3 regions of the Bradyrhizobium denitrificans genome follow, and region 3 is predicted to be linked to each of the others. Evidence: predicted binding sites of a transcription regulator. Region 3 holds the regulator's gene; each other region holds the start of a gene.
What was found. Region 3 encodes LexA, which represses DNA repair genes until DNA is damaged. Its sites were predicted from a motif close to TGTTCNNNNTGTGTTCNG; they were not measured.
Positions count from the first base shown of each region.

Region 1 (7,515 bases), on a different contig from region 3:
CCGAGGCGGCGCCGGCGCCTGCCGCAGCCGTGGCTCGTCCGGCGGCAGCGTCGCCAGCCGGCCGGTTGCCGGCACCGGCGATTATTCCGCCACGCGGCGAACCGCCGCCCCCACCGGAGGCCGCCATTGCCTCTGCCCGCGAGGCGGCGCTGACGGCGCCGACCCTGGAGGCGCTGCGCGAACTGCTGGAGAATTTCGATGGCTGCGCGCTGAAGCAGACCGCGACGCGGCTGGTGTTCGCCGACGGCAATCCGCAGGCGCGCATCATGCTCGTCGGCGAGGCGCCGGGCCGTGACGAGGACATCGAAGGGCTGCCGTTCGTCGGCCGCTCCGGCAAGCTGCTCGACCGCATGATCGGCGCGATCGGGCTCGACCGCAGCAAGGTCTACATCGCCAATGTCATTCCATGGCGGCCGCCCGGCAACCGCACGCCGACGCCGCAGGAGACGCAGATCTGCCTGCCCTTCATCCGCCGCCAGATCGAGCTGGTCGATCCCGACGTGCTGGTGACGCTCGGCAACCCGTCGACCCAGGCGATCCTCGGTACGACCGAGGGCATCATGCGCAGCCGCGGCAAATGGCGTGACTACGACACCGGCAAGCGCACCATCCGCGCCATCGCGACCTTCCACCCGGCCTATCTGTTGCGCTCGCCGTCCTACAAGCGGCTGTCCTGGCAGGACCTGCGCGCGATCGCGAAGGTGATGGCGGTCTGACGACCGTCTTCGCCGTCATTGCGAGGAGCGAAGCGACGAAGCAATGACGCGGAGAGCATTACGGTCCGCTCGCCGGACGTCGCTGGCGGAAAGGCTACGGCGCCTTCGGCCGCACGATCGCCCAGCCGATCCGCAGCAGCGGCTGGCGACCGTTGATCAGCCAGTCGAAGCTGCGCGGCACCTCCGGCACCAGGCCTGGAAAGCGCTGGGCAAGCTCCGGCGGCGGCGTGCCGACCGTGTCGGAGGCACGCCACACCACGACGCCTCCGGTTTCGGCAAACCTGGCTGGGCTGATCCACGGCGTCCGCTGCGGCGTGGCGTCCAGGAACAGATGCGCGCGGCGGCGGCCGAGCGCAATCAGGCTGGCAAGCTGCGGATCGCCGGCCACGGCCTGCAGCTTCTGATTGGTGCGGCGCTCGAAGCTCTCGACGAAGAAGCGGGAGATGTCGCGCGCGGGCATCGCGGTCGCGACCTCGCCATCGCCGAGCAACGGGACGATCACCGCGCTGCCGGCGACCAGGATTGCGGGCGCGGCCACGGCTGCGGCCCACACGCTGCGCAGCAGCCGCTGGCGCCGCAGATAGATCAGATCGCCCGAGGCGACCACCATGGCGAGGCCGACCATGGTCAGGGCGACGGCGGTCCCGCCCAACACGGTGGGAAGGCCGAACAGGGCCGAGATCAGGCTGCCGACCAAGGCAGGTGCGATCGCGAAGCAATAGGCGAAGTCGCGGGCCAGCGCCGGCACCGACCGGCGGTAGATGATCGGAGAATCGGCTTCACCGCGGGCGAACCAGCCGGCGTCGAGCACCACGAGGAGCAGCACGGCGGAGATCGCCAGCAGCAATCCGCCGGCCAAAGCGAGCCAATGCCAGGCGCGCGCCGAGAGCTCCGCCAGCACCGGCAGGGCCGGAAGCCCCACGCTGTCGGAACGCAACACGAAGATGAGGTAAGGCAGCGCCAGCGCCAGCACGACCAGCAGCGCGAACAGCGGATCGAACGATCGCAGCACCTGCCGGCCCTCGGCGGTCGACACCGTGAAGACCGCGAGCAGCAGCAGCAGGCCGGCGGCGGCGGGCGTGGTGAGCAGCAGCAGACCCGCCTCGATCGACCATGCAAACCAGGCGTTGCGCTGGCCCTGGCCGAGGATCCGCCAGCTATGCAGCAGCAGCAGCGCCCACAGCGGGCGCGCGAGCACGTCCGGCCCGAATTCAAGTGTCGGCGCCCCGAACGCCGTGACGGTCATCGTCAACAGCACCGCAAGCACCGCCTGCTGGCCGCCGACGATGGCACGGGCGAGCAGATAGATCACCCAGAAGGTCACGGCCGAGCACAGCGCGGCCAGCACATACACGCCGAACAGATGATTGCCGGCGAAGCGATAGGCGATATCCGCGAGCCAGAACGGCAGCGGCGGCCCGAGATCGGTGCCGACCTGGTACTCCCGTCCGAAGGCAATCGACATCGCGAGCTGGCCGGGAGGGCTGCGGTAGAACAGCAGCGCGATGCCCAGCCAGAGAAGGGCGTGACACAGCACCACGATGACGACGACCAGCCGAGGCCGCGCGCGGATCAGTTCGACAACCAGTGACGTGAAACGCATGAACGGCTGGATCGCTTGGGACGTCGAGGAGGCCGGCAGGACCGTCCCTCATCCGCAGCCGCGTTGTCCGACGCCCGCAATCGATACCGCATGATCGAGGCGCACAACACCGCCCCCGCTGCGAGGAGTGACACTTCGTGCTGGTTGGCTGGCAAAACTATTAAGACCGCGGCGCCGTCGAGGCAACCGGCATCAGGCGCCAAGCGCGATTTCGCTGGATGTCACCACCGTCACGTCCGCGAAGAGATCGGGCTCCGGCACGTCGGCCCAGGGCTGATGCTTGCGCCGCGCCGCCACTACAGGCGCAAACAGGCTGCGGTGATGTACCGAGGGCCCCAACCGATCCAGCGCGGCGAGATGCTCGGGCACGCCATAGCCCTTGTGCTGCTCGAAGCCGTAGCCCGGGCAATCCTGCGCCAAGGCGCACATCAGCCGGTCGCGCGTGACCTTGGCGACGATCGAGGCCGCCGCGATCGACATCACCAGCCCATCCCCGCCGATCACCGCCTCGCAATGGCAGTCGACGTCGATTCGGTCGCGGCCATCGACGAACACGTGCTTGGGTGCCTCGGGCAGCGCCCTCACCGCGCGTGACAGCGCCCAGAGCGACGCGCGCAGGATGTTGTCGCGATCGATTCGCGCCGGCGAGGCGAAGGCGACCGCGAACGCCGATGTCTTGCAGATTTTGTCGAACAGCGCCTCGCGCTGCTCGGCGCTCAGCCGCTTCGAATCGTCGAGGCCCTTCGGGATGCGGTTGGGATCAAGAATCACCGCGGCCGCAACCACGGGGCCGGCCAGCGGACCACGGCCGGCCTCGTCACACCCGGCCACCGGCCAGATGCCCTGCTTCAACAGCGCGCGCTCGCGCCGGAAGCTCGGCGGCGCCACGGCGATGACGCCCTTGCCGGACTTGCTGGTGGCGGGCTTGGCGGCGGGCTTGCCTGCAGCGCTTTGGGCGGCCTGATTGCCGGTGGCTTTCGCAGCCGGACTGGCCTTTGCAGCAGCGGCCGATTTCGCCCTGCCCGGCGTTTTGGCTTGGTCTCGAATCATGGCCGTGATGGTGCGGAACGGCCCGCGGCGACGCAACCCGAACGCGGCTCAATTCCCCGCTATTCGCACCCTGTCCGCGGACCGGCTAGGCCGGCAGATGCACCCGGTCATCCTCGCCGACATCGATCCCCGGCGCCGTCACCACCTCCCAGACATGACCGTCCGGATCGGCGAAATAGCCGCTGTAACCGCCATAATCGGTCTGCTGCCCCGACTTCAGCAAGTTCGCGCCCTTTTCCACCGCCGACGCAAGCGCCGCATCGACCTCGGCCTCCGAGCGGCAGTTCCAGGCCAGCGTGACGCCGCGAAACGCCTGTGGCCGCGGCGCGTCCGGCACGCCCGCATCGTGCGCGAGCGCGTCCCAGGGGTACAAGGCCAGCACCGTTCCCCCGGTGTCGAAGAAAGCCACCGCCTCGCCCGTCGCTTGGAATTTCCTGGCGAACCCAAGCGACGCGTAGAAGGCGATGCTCCGCCGCATCTCGGCCACGCCGAGCGTGATGACGGTGAAGCGCGGGACGACGGATTGTGCACTCATGGCGCGACCTCCGTCCACCTCAGAACAGGCTCAGCTGCTGGCCGCCGCCCTTCGGCCGCACGAAATGATCGGTGGTCAGCTTGGTACGGCGCTTGTTCAGGCCGAGCTTCTCGCAGGCGATCTCGAAGCGGCGGCCGATCATCCAGGCCATCGGTCCGGTCCCCTTCATCCGCGTGCCCCATTGCGAGTCGTAGTCGCGGCCACCGCGCATGTCGCGAATCAAGGTGAAGACGTGGCGGTAGCGATCCGGATAATGCTCGAGCAGCCATTCGCGGAACAGGTCGCGCACCTCCAGCGGCAGCCGCAGCAGCACATAAGCGGCTTCCTTGACACCGGCATGGGCGGCGGCATCGAGGATGCGCTCGATCTCGCTGTCGTTGAGCGCCGGAATCACCGGCGCCACCATCACGGTCGTCGGGATGCCCGCCTTCGACAGCGCCTGCAGCGCCTCCAGCCGCTTCGAGGGTGTCGAGGCCCGCGGCTCCATGGTGCGCGCCAGCTTCGGATCCAGCGTGGTCACGGAGATCGCAACCTTCGCCAGGTTCTTCTTGGCCATCCGCGCCAGGATGTCGGCATCACGCATCACCAGCGCCGACTTGGTCACGATCCCGACGGGATGGCCAACCTTTTCCAGCACCTCGAGGATGCCGCGCATGATCTTCCGCTCACGCTCGATCGGCTGATAGGGATCGGTGTTGGTGCCGATCGCGATCATCCGCGGCTCATAGCCGCTGGCCGCCAGTTCCTTCTCCAGCAGGGCGGGCGCATCCGGCTTGACGAACAGCTTGGATTCGAAGTCGAGGCCCGGCGAGAGGCCGAGAAAGGCGTGGGTCGGCCGCGCGAAGCAATAAACGCAGCCATGCTCACAGCCCCGATACGGATTGATCGAGCGGTCGAAGCCGATGTCCGGCGAGTCGTTGCGGGTGATGACCTTGCGCGACGTGTCGGTCGCGACCGTCGTCTTGAACGGCGGCAAGTCCTCGAGGCTCTGCCAGCCGTCGTCGAACACAACGCGGGCCTCCGCCTCATAGCGGCCGCTCGCATTGGATTGCGCTCCCCGGCCACGGCGCCGGCCCCGTTCGATGGCGACCGCGAGTTCGGGAAAGTCCTTCTCGGGACTGCTTTTTTCAAGACCCGAGGAAGGCGCGCCCACCGGCTCGGAGGGCACCGGGACCGGCGGGCGCTTGAGGGCATGTGAAGATGCTCGGCTCATGGCCAAGACATAGCACATAAGAAGAACATTACAAGAACAATAAAGAACAATCCCCGCAGCGGACGTCTGAGGCGGCGCAAGGCCAGCCATCACATTCCCGTTCTATCCTGCAGCCGGGCTGGAACGGGACGGTGCGGCGTTACTCTAATGCACTCTCCCGCAGGCGCGAAACGAATGGCAAGCGAGCTCCCATGCAAACCACTTCTCCCCAGCAGACCCACACGGCCGACGACCTCGACCTGCTCGACCGCTATTGGCGCGCGGCGAATTATCTCTCGGTCGGGCAGATCTACCTGCTGGACAACGCGCTGCTCCGCGAGCCGCTGCAGCCGCAGCACATCAAGCCGCGGCTGCTCGGCCATTGGGGCACGACACCAGGCCTCAACTTCATCTACGCGCATCTCAACCGCGCGATCCGGATGCAGGATCTCAGCGTCATCTATGTCTGCGGCCCCGGCCATGGCGGCCCGGGCATGGTCGCCAACACCTATCTCGAAGGCTCCTACAGCGAGATCTATCCGGACATCACGCGCGACGCGGACGGCTTGCGAAAACTGTTCCGGCAGTTCTCCTTCCCCGGCGGTATCCCCAGCCATGCGGCGCCGGAGACGCCGGGCTCGATCCATGAAGGCGGCGAACTCGGCTATGCGCTGGTCCATGCTTATGGCGCCGCGTTCGACAATCCCGACCTGATCGTCGCCTGCGTGGTCGGCGATGGCGAGGCCGAGACCGGCCCGCTCGCCGCGTCCTGGCATTCGAACAAGTTCCTCAACCCGGCCCATGACGGCGCGGTGCTGCCGATCCTGCATCTCAACGGCTACAAGATCGCCAACCCGACCGTGCTCGGCCGCATGAGCGACGCCGAGATCAAATGCCTGTTCGAAGGCTATGGCTATGCGCCGCTGTTCGTCGCGGGTGACGAGCCTCAGGCGATGCACAGGCAGATGGCGGACGCGCTCGATGTCGCGCTCGCCAGCATCCGCTCGATCCAGCAGAATGCGCGGCTGCCGGATGCGGTGATCCACCGCCCGCGCTGGCCGATGATCGTGCTGCGCAGCCCGAAGGGCTGGACCGGGCCGAAAGAGGTCGATGGCCTCAAGGTCGAAGGCTTCTGGCGCGCGCACCAGGTGCCGATCGCCAATCCGCGCGGCAAGCCGGAGCATCTCGCGCTGCTCGAAGCCTGGATGAAGAGCTATCAGCCGGAGACGCTGTTCGACACGCAGGGCCGGCTGGTGCCGGAACTGCAGGCGCTGGCGCCGAAGGGCACGCGCCGCATGGGCGCCAATCCGCACGCCAATGGCGGGCTGTTGAAGCGCGAGCTCAAGCTGCCGGACTTCCGCGCTTTCGCCGTCGCGCTGCGCGCCCCGGGCGAGACCATCGCGGAGGCGACGCGCGAGCTCGGAAAATTCCTGCGCGAGGTCATCACGCTGAATGCGGATGCGAGAAACTTCCGCATCATGGGCCCGGACGAGACCGCTTCGAACCGGCTGGATGCGGTGTTCGACGTCACCGAGCGGGTCTGGATGGAAGGCATCGAGCCCTACGACGTCCACCTCGCCCATGACGGCCGCGTCATGGAGGTGCTGAGCGAACATCTCTGCCAGGGCTGGCTGGAAGGCTATCTGCTCACCGGCCGCCACGGCTTGTTCTCGTGCTACGAAGCCTTCATCCACATCATCGATTCGATGTTCAACCAGCACGCCAAATGGCTGAAGGTGTCGCGCCATCTGCCGTGGCGCCGGCCGATCGCGTCGCTGAACTATCTCTTGACCTCTCACGTCTGGCGCCAAGACCATAACGGCTTCAGCCATCAGGACCCCGGCTTTGTCGACCTCGTCGCCAACAAGAAGGCCGATATCGTCCGCATCTACTTCCCGCCCGATGCCAACACGCTGCTGTGGATCGCCGACCACTGCCTGCGCACCTATGACCGCATCAACGTGATCGTCGCCGGCAAGCAGCCCTCACCGCAATGGCTGACGATGCAGGAGGCGGCGACGCATTGCGATGCCGGCATCGGCATCTGGTCATGGGCCGGCACCGAGCCGGCCGACGCAGCGCCCGACGTGGTGATGGCCTGCGCCGGAGACATCCCGACCTTGGAGACCCTCGCCGCCGTCGACCTGTTGCGCAAGGCGCTGCCCGAGCTCAAGATCCGCGTCGTCAACGTCGTCGATCTGATGACCTTGCAGCCCGACACTGAGCATCCGCACGGACTGAGCGACCGCGATTTCGACAGCCTGTTCACGACCGACAAGCCCGTCATCTTCGCCTATCATGGCTACCCACATCTCATCCATCGCCTGACCTACAGCCGCACCAATCATGCCGGCATGCATGTGCGCGGCTTCATCGAGGAAGGCACCACGACGACGCCATTCGACATGGTGGTGCTCAA
Region 1 is NZ_JABFDP010000021.1:147,557-155,071, forward strand. It holds gene HL671_RS23860 (uracil-DNA glycosylase) at 1-716, shown strand, start outside; gene HL671_RS23865 (glycosyltransferase family 39 protein) at 811-2,319, opposite strand; gene HL671_RS23870 (ribonuclease HII) at 2,512-3,369, opposite strand; gene HL671_RS23875 (VOC family protein) at 3,455-3,904, opposite strand; gene HL671_RS23880 (PA0069 family radical SAM protein) at 3,924-5,117, opposite strand; gene HL671_RS23885 (phosphoketolase family protein) at 5,309-7,515, shown strand, end outside.
Region 1: the regulator LexA is predicted to act here: its motif matches at 5,139-5,156, upstream of HL671_RS23880 (PA0069 family radical SAM protein).

Region 2 (7,515 bases), 120 kb from region 3:
CGACGGATCAGTTGAATTTGGCCTTCAGGCTGGCGGCGACGGCGGCCGGAACGAAGTGAGACACGTCGCCGCCCATGGCGGCGATCTGGCGCACCAGCGTCGCCGCGATCGGGCGGACAGCCACCGAGGCCGGGACGAACACGGTCTGAATTCCCGGTACCATGGTCTGGTTCATGCCGGCCAATTGCATCTCATAGTCGAAGTCCGTGCCGTCGCGCAGGCCCCGGATCATCATGATCGCACCCGCCTTTTGCGCGGCGGTGACGGTGAGATCGTCATAGGTGGAGGCTTCGAAGCCACAACCGGCCGCCGCGGCCACCGGCCCCAACACCTCATGGACCATGGCCAGCCGCTCCTCGGTCGAGAACAGCGGCTTCTTGCCGTGATGCACGCCGACCGCGACGATCAACCGGTCACAGAGATGGACGGCCTGCCGGACCACGTCGAGATGGCCGTTGGTGACAGGGTCGAACGACCCCGGATAGAGCGCGATGCGTTGCATGTGCCCGTCCTATACCGGCCGGAACAGGCCGGCAAGCTGGCCGTCATGCCCGATGGCGGAGCTGTGATGGCGACCGGCGACTGCGGCAAAAGAGATCGGCCCCCTGAGTCCGGGTCCTGATTGTTTCGTCGGAACAGCCGCCACGAAACAGTTCCGTGTTCCCACGAAACCTTTTTTTGCGGCGGCGAAGATCTTCCGAAACCCGAGATGGTTAACAAGACATCAACGAACAACGGGCCGAAATCGGCCCTGACAGGGGTCCGTCATGATCAAAGCGCTTTCTGCCGTTGCCGCCGCCGGCTTCGTGGCCGCCGCCTTCTCCGTCGTGCCCGGCTTCGCTCCCCAGGTCGAAGCCAGCGTGCCGCGCCCGCTCGCCAAGGGCGACCGCCTCGACATCCGTCCGATCGGCCGCGACTGCTCGCAACAGGCCTGGCCGAATTTCGAAGCTTCCTGCCTGCGCAGCGCCGGCACCAAGGCGACCGTTGGTCAGGCACGAATGGTCGGCGTCGACCGGACGCAGTGAGGCGAATAGCGAAGCGGGAAGACCTGATTCGTCCCTATTCACTAATCCCTATTCGCCATTTGCCCGTACTCGCACCTCGCCCTTATTCGCCATTCGCCGCTTCGGTCCCATTCGTCCCGTTGCCGTTCTCCGTCTCCTCGCCGATATGCTCGACCGAGACGACATGCTCATCATCAGCCGTGTTGAACACGATGACGCCCTGGGTGGAACGGCCGGCAATACGGATGCCGTCGACCGGGCAGCGGATCAGCTGGCCCTTGTCGGTCACCAGCATGATCTGATCACTGTCCTCGACCGGGAATGAGGCGACCAGCTTGCCGTTGCGGTTGTTGACGGACATCGCGACGATGCCTTTGCCGCCGCGACCGGTGGTGCGGTACTCGTAGGACGAGGTGCGCTTGCCGTAGCCGTTGACCGACACGGTCAGCACCACCTGCTCCTGCGCCGACATCTCCACGTAGCGCTCCTGCGACAGCTGGATTGCACCCGCCGCCTCCTCGCCCTCGGTCTCGACGGGCTCCTCCGTGGTCGTCTCGCCGGACATCGCCCGGCGCATCTTCAGATAGGCCGTGCGTTCGTCCGAGGTGGTTTCGACGTGGCGCAGGATCGAGAGCGAGATCACCTTGTCGCCCTCGGCCAGGGCGATGCCGCGCACGCCCATCGAGGTGCGGCCGGTGAAGACCCGCACGTCGGTGACGGGGAAACGGATGCACTGGCCGCCCGCCGCGGTCAGCAGCACGTCGTCGCGCTCCGTGCAGATCTGCACGTTGACGATTTCCTCGCCGTCATCGAGCTTCATCGCGATGATGCCGGAACGGCGCACGTCGACGAAATCCGACAGCTTGTTGCGGCGGACATTGCCGCCCGTGGTCGCGAACATCACGTCGAGATTGGCCCAGGAGGATTCATCCTCAGGCAACGGCATGATGGTGGTGATGCGCTCGCCCTGCTCCAGCGGCAGGATGTTGATCAGCGCCTTGCCGCGCGAATTGGGCGCCGCGATCGGCAGCCGCCAGACCTTCTCCTTATACACCTGACCGCGCGACGAGAAGAACAGCACCGGCGTATGCGTCGAGGCCACGAACAGCCGGCTGACGAAATCCTCCTCGCGGGTCTGCATGCCCGAGCGGCCCTTGCCGCCGCGGCGCTGCGCCCGATAGGCCGACAGCGGCACGCGCTTGGTGTAGCCGGCATGCGACACGGTCACCACCATGTCCTCGCGCTGGATCAGGTCCTCGTCCTCGACCTCGCCCTCCTGCTCGATGATGGCGGTGCGGCGCGGCGTTCCGAACTCCGCCTTCACGGCGGCGAGCTCGGTCTTGATGATGTCCTGCACACGCGCGCGCGAGCGCAGAATCTCGAGATAGTCGGCAATCTCGATCTTCAGCTTGTCGAGCTCGTCGGAGATCTCCTCGCGTCCGAGCGCGGTCAGGCGCTGCAGGCGCAGATCGAGAATGGCCTTGGCCTGCTCGAATGACAGCCTGATCGTGCCGTCTTCCGCGAGCCTGTGACGCGGATCGTCGATCAGGGTGATGATCGCCTCGACATCCCGCGCCGGCCAGTCACGCGACATCAGCGCGTCGCGCGCGCTGGTCGGATTGGGCGAGGTCCGGATGACGCGGATGATCTCGTCGATATTGGCGACGGCAACCGCGAGACCGACCAGGATGTGGGCGCGGTCGCGCGCCTTGTTGAGCAGGAACTTGGTCCGGCGCGTGACGACCCGCTCGCGGAACGCGACGAAGATCGTCAGCAGATCCTTCAAGGTCATCGTCTGCGGACGGCCGCCGTCCAGGGCCAGCATGTTGGCGGCGAAGCTGGTCTGCAGCGGCGTGAACTTGTAGAGCTGGTTCAGCACCACGTCGGCCACAGCGTCGCGCTTCAGCTCGATGACGACGCGATAGCCGTCGCGATCGGATTCGTCGCGCAGATCGGAGATGCCTTCGATCTTCTTCTCGCGCACCAGTTCGGCGATGCGCTCGACCATGGTGGCCTTGTTGACCTGATACGGGATCTCCGAGACGATGATCGCCTCGCGATCCTTGCGGATGGTGTCGATGGTCACCTTGCCGCGCATCATGATCGAGCCGCGGCCGAGATGATAGGCGCTGCGGATGCCAGCCCGGCCGAGAATGATGCCGCCGGTCGGAAAATCCGGCCCCGGAATGATCTGGGTGAGTTCGTCGATCGAGATCGCAGGATTGTCGATCAGCGCGACGCAGGCGTCGATCACCTCGGAGAGATTGTGCGGCGGGATGTTGGTGGCCATGCCCACGGCGATGCCGCCGGCACCGTTGACCAGCAGGTTCGGGAACTTGGCCGGGAGAACCGACGGCTCCTTGTCGGAGTTGTCGTAGTTGGCCTGGAAGTCGACAGTATCCTTGTCAATGTCGTCGAGCAGCGGGATCGCCGACTTGGCGAGCTTCGCCTCGGTGTATCGATAGGCCGCAGGCGGATCGCCGTCGACCGAGCCGAAATTGCCCTGGCCGTCGATCAACGGCACGCGCATCGAGAAGTCCTGCGCCATGCGCACCATGGCGTCATAGATCGACTGGTCGCCATGCGGATGGTATTTACCGATGACGTCACCGACCACGCGCGCAGACTTGACGTATTTCTTGTCGGGCGTGTGCCCCTGCTCGTACATCGAATACAGGATGCGCCGGTGCACCGGCTTCAGGCCGTCGCGCGCATCCGGCAACGCTCGCGACACGATCACGCTCATGGCGTAATCGAGATAGGAGCGTTTCATCTCATCGAGGATCGAAACGGGACGAATGTCGGAAGGTCCGCCCGGCTCGCCGGGCTTCTCATCTTCTTGATCGGACAAAGGGGATACCGGTCGGTTTTGACACGCGAAAATCGCGTGGAATCATATAGCGCATCGCTGCGCCGCAGGCCACCCCCCGGCGCTCCAGCCCGAAGGATTTTTTTGTCGCATTTCCAGTTACTTAACGAGGACACCGCGCCTCGCCTGGGAGCCGGCCGCAGGCGCCCTTGACATCGTCCTGCCACAGCCACGATTCACGTGCTCCGCACGGCGCGACGACCGGCGACGAAAAGCCCGACGTGAAGCCGGTCCATCTCGCCGGGCGCGACATCCGCGGCCAGATCCGGCAGGCCCTCAGACCTGCTCGGCCAAACCGTTGTGGTCCAGTTGGACTATGACTCTTGATCGTCGTGCCGAACTCCGAACCGGCGCTGAAGAAGCCACCGATTGGATCAGTGCCTACGACGAGGCTGACCAGCGCGACCGCGGCTTGGAGATCGAAATGCACGGGTCCGACGACGAGGCGATCGAGATCACGACAACCGCGCCGATCTGGCGAGCGCCTGTGCGTCCGCCCCCACTGCAAAAGGTGATGGACACCCTGCCACCGTGATCGGCGGCAGGGCGCATTCCTGGGAGCGTGACCTTAGAACGGAATGTCGTCGTCCATGTCGCTGTTGCGGCTGCCACCGCCAGCCGAAGCCACCGCGCGGCGCGGGGGCGCCATCGACGGGCCGCTGCTGCCGAAATCGCCGCCACCCATGTCGTCGGCGAAATTGCCGCCGCCGCCACCGCCGCGGCCATCGAGCATCGTCAGCGTCGAGTTGAAGCCCTGCAGCACGACCTCGGTCGAGTACTTCTCGACTCCGCTCTGGTCGGTCCATTTGCGGGTCTGCAGCGCGCCCTCAATGTAAACCTTGGCGCCCTTCTTCAGATATTGCTCGGCAACCTTGCAGAGACCTTCGTTGAAGATCACCACGCGGTGCCACTCGGTCTTTTCCTTGCGCTCGCCCGTTCCCTTGTCGCGCCACGTTTCCGACGTCGCGATGCTCAGATTGGCGATCGGCCGACCGTCCTGCGTGCGGCGGATCTCCGGGTCCTTCCCGAGATTGCCGACCAGAATCACCTTGTTCACGCTACCCGCCATCACACTCTCCCGCGGTTATCTCATCACTGGGCCGGTCATCCCACCGGCCTCCCGGTGCAGGCTGGCGCGCCCGTCCTCTCGGCGCGGACCCTATACGGTTGCCGCGCCAGCCACCCGTTTTCTCGTTGCTTATCCACATATAGCAGGAGAACCGTCATTGTTCCAGTTTTGTTCACACCAGCGCGTTGCAACCTCGCGTCGAGCTCCATGGAACCCAATGGAACCTCGAGTTCCCCGAACGGAACCCCTTAAAAGTTCCCTAAATCACGAAAAAGTAATTAACTTTCATTAGGTTAGATCGCCTCACATCCTCCTCGCCTGTGGCTTTTGGGAGACGGTATCCAGGGTTGAATCGCGTATATTTGCGGATGGATTGAGGCCGCAAGCGCGGTCGCACCAATTCACAGAAGCGCGCCTCCGGGGACCAATTGGAGGCGCCAAACCCGGGAGAGTTGGGATGAGACTTGGGATGAAGAGAGTTTTTCTTGGAGCCGTCAGCTTGATGGTTTTGGGCGCCCTGGCGCCCGCGGGAGCCGCCGATCTTGCCGCCCGCCCCTACACCAAGGCGCCGATGGTGGCGCCCGCACCGCTTCCGACCTGGACCGGCTTCTACATCGGTCTGCAGGGCGGCGGCGGCTGGGGCCGCAGCGATGAGACCTTCTTCAACGCGCCGAACGGATTCGGCTTTGCCGGCACGCAGCGCTACGACATCAATGGCGGCTTCGCCGGCGGCGTGATCGGCTACAATTGGCAGGTCGACAACATCGTGTTCGGCCTCGAGGGCGACTACCACTGGGCCGACATCAACGGCCGCTCGGGTGTCATCACCGCGGGCCTCGGCGACAGCTACTTCACCAAGCTGCGTGGCTTCGGCGACATCAAGGGCCGGCTCGGCTGGGCTGCGGGTCCGGCGCTCTTCTTCGTCAGCGGCGGTGCCGCCGTCGGCGACCTGCAGCACCGCTACGACAATCCAGCCTTCAGCACCATCCAGAACGACTGGCGCTGGGGCTGGACGATCGGTGCCGGCGCCGAATACATGTTCGCCCCGAACTGGTCGGCGAAGGTCGAGTACAACTATCTCGACTTTGGCAAGAGCACGCTCCAGTACAACAACCCACTGGTGGCATCCAACCGCTCCGAGTGGAGCGATACGGTTCACACCGTCAAGGCGGGCATCTCCTACCACTTCGGTGGTCCGGGCGTGTCGCGCTACTGATCACACGCTCGAATTGAATACGACCAAAGGCCGGCCATGCGCCGGCCTTTTTTTGTGTGCCATAACCAGCACTTGCTGGGCCGTTGTGTCATTTGGGTGACGGCTTTTTCCGATCAGAGCAGCTATCAAGGTTTGGCGGGTGGGCGTTGGTGAGAGCGTGCGTGCGGGCGTCGGACGAGGTTTGGGGACTGCGATGAGAAGTCTGTTGCTGGGGGCGACAACTTCGCTGGCGCTGGGGATTGCGCCTGCCATCGCTGCCGATTTGCCCGCGCGCACCTTCACCAAAGCGCCTGCGATGATCGCGACGATCTATGATTGGAGCGGCTTCTATCTGGGCCTCAATGCCGGCGGCGGATCGGCACGGACCTGCTGGACCAACCAGGTCACCATTGCCGGCGTCGCGGCCACCAATGCCGAGGGCTGCCATGACGCGACCGGCGCGCTGGCCGGCGGCCAGGTCGGCTATCGCTGGCAGACCGGCGGCTGGGTGTTCGGCGTCGAAGGTCAGGGCAATTGGGCGAATCTGAAGGGCCGCAACGCGAGCCAGTTGGCGCCCGGCGTGACCAACCAGACCAAGATCAACGGTGTCGGCCTGTTGACCGGCCAGATCGGCTACGCCTGGAACAACGTGCTCTGGTACGTCAAAGGCGGCGCCGCCGTCACTGGCGAGAAGTATAGCGGGCTAGCGACCGCGACCGGGACGCCGTTCGATCAAGCCAGCGCGACCCGCTGGGGGGCTGCCGTCGGCACCGGCGTCGAGGTCGGCTTCGCCAATAACTGGTCGATCGCAGCCGAGTACGAGCATCTCTTCATGGGCAACCGGACCCTGACCTTCTCAGGTGTGCCCGGAGGCGCTGCCACGCGAACCGACGCCGTCGGCCAGGATGTCGACATGGCCACCGTCCGGGTCAACTATCGCTGGGGCGGCCCCGTCGTCTCCAAGCACTGAACAGGTTCGCGCTGCGGCCCGAGTTCAGCGGGGCTGACGATCTGCCCGGTGGCGCTGTCCTTCGCGGTACCCCGTATATTTACCAGCCCTTAAGCACGACCAGCACATCCGCCCGCCTGCGGGCGGGCCATCACCGCTTTGGCAACCAGTGTTTCCTACAACCAGCCTCGGACCACGCGAGTGGGCTCGGATCGGAGGGATCCGACGCGATGAAACTGGGATTGGGGAGACTGCCATGAAAAGCACTCTGTTTGTCACCGCCGGCGTCGCTGCGCTGGGCTTGGCGCCCGCCTCGGCCGCCGATTTCGCCGCGCGTCCGTATGGCAAGGCACCGCCGCCGGCCTATGTCACGCCGCTGCCGAGCTGGGCCGGCTTCTACCTCGGCGCCAATGGCGGTGCGGACTGGAG
Region 2 is NZ_JABFDP010000008.1:18,739-26,253, forward strand. It holds gene coaD (pantetheine-phosphate adenylyltransferase) at 8-502, opposite strand; gene HL671_RS10045 (hypothetical protein) at 768-1,025, shown strand; gene gyrA (DNA gyrase subunit A) at 1,108-3,855, opposite strand; gene HL671_RS10055 (hypothetical protein) at 4,190-4,408, shown strand; gene HL671_RS10060 (single-stranded DNA-binding protein) at 4,442-4,942, opposite strand; gene HL671_RS10065 (outer membrane protein) at 5,412-6,158, shown strand; gene HL671_RS10070 (outer membrane protein) at 6,352-7,107, shown strand; gene HL671_RS10075 (outer membrane protein) at 7,343-7,515, shown strand, end outside.
Region 2: the regulator LexA is predicted to act here: its motif matches at 5,101-5,118, upstream of HL671_RS10060 (single-stranded DNA-binding protein).

Region 3 (7,515 bases):
CCCGTGGTCTCGGCGCTGGTGATGCCGGCCGGCCTGCTGGGACTGCTTGCGGCGCCCTTCGGACTCGACGGTCTTTGCTGGACATTGATGGGCTGGGGCATCGACTGGATGATCGCGGTGACGCGCTGGGTGGCGGCGCTACCTGGGGCCGTCGGACGCGTCACGGCGTTCGGCATCGGTCCGCTGATCCTGGCCAGTTTCGGGCTCCTGCTCATCGGCCTGTTGCGGACACCGCTGCGCTGGTCGGGCGCGGTCCTGATCGCTATTGCCACGATCTGGTCCGTCAGCACGCCGCAGCCGGACATCCTGATTTCCGGCGACGGACGCGCGGTCGCCGTGCGCGGGCGCGACGGTCGGCTGCATGTGATGCGGACCGGCAAGGATGTGTTCGTCGTCAAGGAGTGGCTGGCGGCCGATGCCGATCCGCGCGTGCCGTCGGACCCCACCCTGGGAGACGGGGTGTCCTGCGACGAGTCCGGTTGTGTGATGGCCATGGCCGATGGCCGGTTCGTGGCGCTGACGCTGCGCCCGGAGGCGCTGGCCGACGATTGCACGCGCGCGGCACTGATCGTGACGTCGCGCGCTGCGCCAGCGTCCTGCGCAGCCGCCGCGATTGATCGCCAGCGCCTGCAGCAGCAGGGCGCCTTGATGCTGGCGACGCAGGGGGCGGGATTTGCTGTCACACCGGCGCGCGCCGTCGGCACCAGCCGGCCATGGTGGCCAGCCGCCGAGACGGGCGAGTTCGAGCCGGTGCTGACGCCGCGCGCGTCGATGCCACGCGTCCAGGACGCGACACCGCCTGAGGCGGAGCAGGGTGCAGATGATTAGGTCGTTCACGACCGGCGAGGGGGCCGGTTCACCCACGCAATCATCTCAAATGGAACGCCAACATCACGAGACGCTCCGCGGACTCACAAGATGACCGCCGAGCGCCCCATGTTCGTTACCAGATGTTCGTTTCCAGAGGCCGCCAAGCGGCGGCCGCCGGTTGTTGCCAAAACGAGGAGCTGCCGCGCCGCGTCGGTGCGATCCGAAGAATGGGCTTGGCGAATCCAGACTCGGCGAATCCAGACGCGCCGAACGAGGGTGGATTTGCCAAGAAAACGCGAGCGGGTGCCGAGCGGTACGATCAGGTGATGCTGATACGGCGAATCGTCGGGCTTTCTGTCGCCGGAAGCTCCTCCGCAACATCCGGGCGTCGATCGGCTGATGGCTTGGTGACCGGCAGCTGCAGCACGGTTACGCGCTGGCCCTCGCACAGCTGGGTGACAAGCACATGGCGCCCGTCGGCGAACTCAACGGCGTCGTGATGGCGATCGGGGACGTGCTTCTCGATGGTGTTGAACTTGGCCACGCGCTCGCGGATCGTGCGGGTCCACAGCCAGCGGCTATCGTAGCGGACGTCCTCGGCGAACGCGAGCTCGGTGCCGGGGAGCATGCAGACCGCGACGTTGGGCTCGCTTTCCAAGGCGAAGCCACGGGTCGCGGTGCCGCGGAACGTCGTCGAAATCAGCGTCTCGCCGACCTTGGCGGGACGGGAGGCAACGGCATGGAGGCTGTAGTCACACATCGGATCGCTCCTCGTTCAGAGATAGCCGACCCACGCTCCCCCCGGACAGGCGCAGGCCTCTATCAGAGTGGACATCAAGGAGGATGTTAGCGCGCGCTTCGCGGCATTTCTGCGCTGATCTGCACGGCCTCTGCCTGCGCGCGATCACAAGCGTTTGAGCACGCGTTCGAGTCTGCCGCGTTGCACATCCGTTGCACATCATGAGGTGCATTGGCAGAGGGCGTGATTGCTCGCCGCCAGCGGCCGCTGTCGCGCGACGCACCGCTTCCTGAGGTGGCCGCCGCATCGTCCCGACGGCGGAGCTCACTCACGCCCCCGGTCAGTGTTGAGGTCCGCTGATCGTGACGACCGCCGAGCTTGTCGGCGTCAGTATCCGCGCAGCATGTCCGCGATCAGTATTTGCGATAGAGGCCAACCAGCTTGCCCTGGATCTTCACCCGGTTGGGCGGCAGGATGCGCACCTCGTAAGCGGTGTTGGCGGGCTCCAGCGCGATCGAGGCGCCGCGGCGCCGGAAGCGCTTCAATGTCGCTTCCTCATCGTCGATCAGCGCCACCACGATGTCGCCGGTGTCGGCGGTCTCGTTGCGCTGGATCAGCGCCATGTCGCCGTCGAGAATACCGGCATCGACCATCGAATCGCCGCGCACTTCGAGGGCGTAATGATCGCCATTGCCGAGCATGTCAGCCGGAACGCTGATTGTATGGCTGCGGGTCTGCAGCGCCTCGATCGGGGTACCGGCGGCAATCCGGCCCATGACCGGCACCGCGACGGGCCGTTCGCCGTCGTCGAGCGCCGGCGTGGAGGTTCTCACCTTGCCGAGATTCCCCTCGATGACCGACGGCGTGAAACCGCGGCGATTGCTGGCCGCCTGCGACAGCTCCGGAAGCTTGATCACCTCGATCGCGCGGGCGCGATTGGGCAACCGACGGATGAAGCCACGCTCCTCCAGCGCCGTGATCAGGCGATGGATGCCGGACTTCGAGCGCAGGTCGAGCGCATCTTTCATCTCGTCGAAGGACGGCGGCACACCGGCTTCCTTGAGCCGTTCATTGATGAACCGCAGAAGTTCGTACTGTTTGCGCGTCAGCATCTCGACCTGGTCCCCAGTTGGTGTCGTCCGAGTCCCGTGCCGTGCTCCGACGACCAGCGTTCGAGAGCGAAGGGGAATCGGACGATCGCGTTCGCCCGCAACATACTAAAAACAAATCATGAACGGACACTATATGTTCGATGTGTGTTCCGCAATCCCAAAAATATGGTGAACGGACCGGGATTTGCCGGGGAAATCGGCTCAGAGCGGAAGGCGCAGGATCTCGCATGGGCTGCCGGCCGATGCCTTCGGCGCGAACGCCGGGCGGATCACCAGCGCCTGCGACAGCGCGAGATTCCCGAGCAGCGAGGAATCCTGCTGCGTCACGGGGGTTGCGATCAGCGTGCCGTCGGCGCGCTTGTCGAGCTGTGCCCGCAGATAGTCCTCACGCGAATCGTTGGCGCCGAGGTCGCGGCCGAGCAGGGCGGTCTCGCGCGGCAGCTGCGGCTCCCGGCCGAGCAGGCTGCGAATCAGCGGCACCAGAAACAGGATCGCGCAGACATAGGACGACACCGGATTACCCGGCAGACCGATGACGCGCATGCCGGCGAGGCGGCCATGCATCATCGGCTTGCCCGGGCGCATCGCGATCTTCCAGAACGCCATCTCGACGCCCTCGGCCTCGAGCGCCTGCTTGACCAGGTCATGATCGCCAACCGACGCGCCGCCGGTGGTGACGAGAATGTCGGCCGCGGCCTCGCGCGCGCGGCGAATGCCGGCGACGGTCGCTTCGAGCGTATCGGCGGCAATGCCGAGATCGATGGCTTCGGCGCCTTCGCTGCGCACCAGCGCGCGCAGCGCGTAGCCGTTGGAATAGACGATCTGGCCGGGCCCGGGCGTGGATCCCGGCATCACCAGCTCGTCGCCGGTCGCGAGCAGCGCCACCTTCGGCCGGCGCCGTACCGGCAGCGCCGGATGGTTCATGCTGGCGGCGAGCGACAGATCGCGGTCGCTGAGACGGCGTCCGGCCTGCAGCAGCACCATGCCCTGGTGGAAGTCCACGCCGGCGGGCCGGATGTGCCGGCCCTTGATCGCCGGCTCCGTGATCACGACGTGGCCATCCTCGGCGATCGTGTCCTCCTGGATCACGACCGCATCGGCGCCCTCCGGCACCACGCCGCCGGTGAAGATTCGGGCGGTCTCGCCGGGCCCCACGACGCGGTCGAACGGCCGTCCCGCCGCGACCTCGCCGATGACTTTCAATCGTGCCTTGGGCTTGTCGGCGTCGGCTGCGCGCAGAGCATAGCCGTCCATCGCCGACATCGCTTCGGGCGGCTGGGTCCGCAGCGCCGCGAGGTCGCGGGCGAGCACCCGGTGAAACGCGGCGTCCAACCCCACCTTTTCCTCGGCCAGGGGCTCGGCGCCGGCGAGCACTGCAGACAACGCATCGGACACCGGCATCAGGGCCATGGAAGTTCCTTCGGACGGAGACGGGAGGACGACTCGAAAGTCTCGCCTTCTAACCGAACGCACACGGCCCGGCCAAGGTCTAAGCCGCACGCCAAGTTCGCATCAGTCCGCGGGGCCTGCCTCGGCAGCGATCTCACAAGCCCGCGAGAAAGTCCGTGATCAGGCGGGTGACCTCCTGCGGCCGCTCCAGGCTCGGCAGATGCGCCGCTTCGGCGATCGCGCAGCCCGAGCCGTTCGGCAATGTGGCCGCGATCAGGCGGCTTCGCTCCTGGATGTGAGGAAAGTCGGACCCGCCCCAGATGATGCGTGACGGCGCGGTGATCTCGGCGAGGCGCGGGAAGGCGGGTGCCGTGTCGAGGTTGGCGCCGACCGCCGGCGCGCGCAGTGCCGCCAGGTTCTTCTGCAGAAAGCTCGCGCGCAGCTCGCCGGTGATGCGGCCTTCCCGCTGCAGCGGTCCATCAAGCCAGAGGTGGACCTTGATCGCGCTGACCCGGTCCCAGTCGCGCGCAGCCTCGGCCGCGGCGAGCCGGGTGAGCAGCGGTTCGATCGGCGGTGGATAGACCGGCTCCGGCGCTCCGCTGACCGACGGCGCGATCAGCACCAGCGCGCGGAGGCGCGACGGATGCAGAAGCGCGAAATCGAGCGCGATGCGGCCGCCTTGCGAGCACGCGACGAGCGTCGCCGGCCGGCCCGGCGCCAACGCATCGATGACGGCGAGGAGGTCAGCGATCGGCGAATGATCTTCCGTCTCCGTCCGCGTCTCGCCGAAGCCGCGCCGGTCATAGGCAATCGCCAGATGCGTTGCCGCGACAGCATCGAGCTGCGCCCGCCACATCGTGCGGTCGAACACGGCGGCATGCAGGAACACCACGGGGGCGCCGTGACCCGCGAGCTCGGCGGCAAGCTGCGCGCGGCCCGAATGGATCCAGATGGTGCTCGACGTCATGCTTGTTTCTCTTGCCAAACCATTCGGGGAGATTTTTTCCGCTTCGCCGCGGCTCGACGCGCCGCCGCCAATGCCGCACGGCTCCAGCTGATGAATTCGTCGGGCTCATCGAAGAGCCGGTCGGGAATGCGCCAGAAGGCGAGGTCGATCGCGACGTCCTTCTTGCGATAGTTCAGCGGCGGATGCGATTGTGCTTCAGCGAACATGGCACGATTGTCATCGTCGACCCGCAGATACAGCGTGTTGTCAGCGACCATGCCGAGCATCGCGCCGTCATGGAAGATACCCGTCTTGCCGAACATGCGCCTGAGCGTGATGGAGCCGAGCGGCGCGAATTGCTCGCGCAGGAATTCGACATAGTCCGGCGTCGCAACCATGCGGGAGCCTCTGCCCTGATCGGCGGGATGCTTGTGCGTACGCCATCATACCACATGCCGGATCCAGACATTCGGCTCGACATAGACGGCGTAATCATGCGCGACTGACGCGGTTACGGGCACCAGCGCGTTGGGCAGCTCGACCTCGCCGGAGCGGTCGAACGTCACGCCGGTCCATTGCGTCCACTCGGCGAGGGTGCCGACGATGGTCATCGAGCATGGCGCGATCTTGATGATCTCGCCGCCGATGGCGAGGTGCGTGCGCAGCCAGGAATCCGCGAGCAGACCATCGGGGCGGCGCTGCTGCAGATAGTCCCGCATCGGCATCCGCGGCAGCTGATGTTTCTGGTTCGGTCGCACCGGCGCGTACAATTCGGCGAAACCTTTCGCGCGTGCGCAGTCCTTGAGCGCCGCGAGCATCGCGCGCGAGCTGCCGGGTACGCGTGCCTTCGGCAGCAGCGCGATCTCCAGCGCGCTCATCGTTGTCGGTCGCCGCTCCAGCATGCGGTCCTCGTGACCCCAGCGGATCACCTCGTCCCAGCCCGTATCGGGGAGCTCGCTGCGGCCCTCAGCACCGAACGCGAAGGGAACGGCAAAGGCGCGCCCGACCACCTCGTCGCCAGCAAGCGCGGCAAAGGCGCAGTCGGCATAATGCGCGAACGCGGCCTCGCTGTAGTACAGCATCGCCGTCCGATCCTGCCGCATGAAGTCGGGCCAGACGCCGTCGAGTTCGGGCGAGAACACGCGGGGAATCAGGTCGGGCCGATCGCCGAGGGAGATGATCTCAAGATCCATTCGCGCTCCAGGAGGCCGCGTTGGTGAGGCTGTCGCGAGCTTAGGCGGTTCGGGCCTGGGTGGCCAGCGATCGCGCGGATGTCGGCCGGACCTGTGGTGACTGCCGCCGGTTTCCTCTTTGCAGGCGGAGCGGCTGCGGGCCGATCGGCGCGCGGGGATCTGGTCAGACATGAGGGGCCGACGCGATCAGATCCCCAACGCCTGCAGGGCCGCGGCGATGTCCTCCGTCGAGCGCACCAGCACCGCCTGCAGCCCGCTGGCACGGGCGCCCTCGATGTTCTCAGCGAGATCGTCGAAGAACAGGATGCGCTCGGCCCGGATTCCAATCGCCTGCACCACGTGCTGATAGGCCGCGGCGTCCGGCTTGCGCAGGCCGATCGACGACGACAGAAAGATCTCGCGGAAATGACCGAGCAGATCGGCGTAGCGCGATGAGAAGTGCTCGATATGCGGCTGGTTGGTGTTGGAGAAGGCGTAGAGCGGCAATCTGTCTGCCGCGCGGACGAGCAGGGGACCGATGCCGGGCATCGGGCCGACAAAGATCGCGTTCCAGCCCTCGAGAAATTGATCGTCGGTGATGTCGATGCCGAGCTGCCGGCGCAGATTGGCGAAGAAGGCAGCATCGGAGACGGTGCCGCGCTCATGCCCGTGATAGATCTCGTCGCGCACAAAGCGCGCGGCGAGATCCTCCGGCGCGCGGCCAGCATGGCTGGCCCAGCGCGACACGACCTGCACGAAATCGATGTCGATCACGACCCGGCCGAGATCGAACAGCAGCGCGTCGACCGCGCCGGGGCGAAGATCGGAGGAGAGCATGTGACGAGATGGCGTTCCCTGGCGGTAGACCGCGACAGCCTCTCAATAGCGGTATGGCGCGATGTCGACCAGAGGAAACGCGCTGAACACGCTCGGCGGATGGGTTGCGGTCGCCGGATGAAGGTAGGAGGTGTTGAGCTCCGCGAAGGAGGCAAGGCCCAGCAGGCCAAGCGTGCGGATCACCTCATCCTCCAGGAGCTCCAGCATGCGCACAATGCCGTCCTCGCCGGCGGCAGCCAGCGCCCAGCATTGCAGCCGCCCGACCCCGACCAGGTCAGCGCCGCAGGCGATCGCCTTGACGATGTCGGTGCCGCGGCAGAAGCCGCCATCGACCATGATCTTGGCGCGGCCGTTTACGGCAGCGACGATCTCAGGCAGCACATGCATGGCGCCGCGCCCATGATCGAGCTGACGGCCGCCATGGTTGGAGACGTAGATCCAATCGACGCCGTGATCGACCGCGATATGGGCGTCCTCCGCGGTCGCGATGCCCTTGATGATCAGCGGCAG
Region 3 is NZ_JABFDP010000008.1:138,910-146,424, reverse strand. It holds gene HL671_RS10650 (ComEC/Rec2 family competence protein) at 1-828, shown strand, start outside; gene HL671_RS10645 (hypothetical protein) at 1,130-1,570, opposite strand; gene lexA (transcriptional repressor LexA) at 1,963-2,661, opposite strand; gene HL671_RS10635 (molybdopterin molybdotransferase MoeA) at 2,863-4,071, opposite strand; gene HL671_RS10630 (alpha/beta fold hydrolase) at 4,205-5,017, opposite strand; gene HL671_RS10625 (TfoX/Sxy family protein) at 5,014-5,394, opposite strand; gene HL671_RS10620 (hypothetical protein) at 5,440-6,099, opposite strand; gene HL671_RS10615 (HAD family hydrolase) at 6,376-7,005, opposite strand; gene HL671_RS10610 (alpha-hydroxy acid oxidase) at 7,048-7,515, opposite strand, start outside.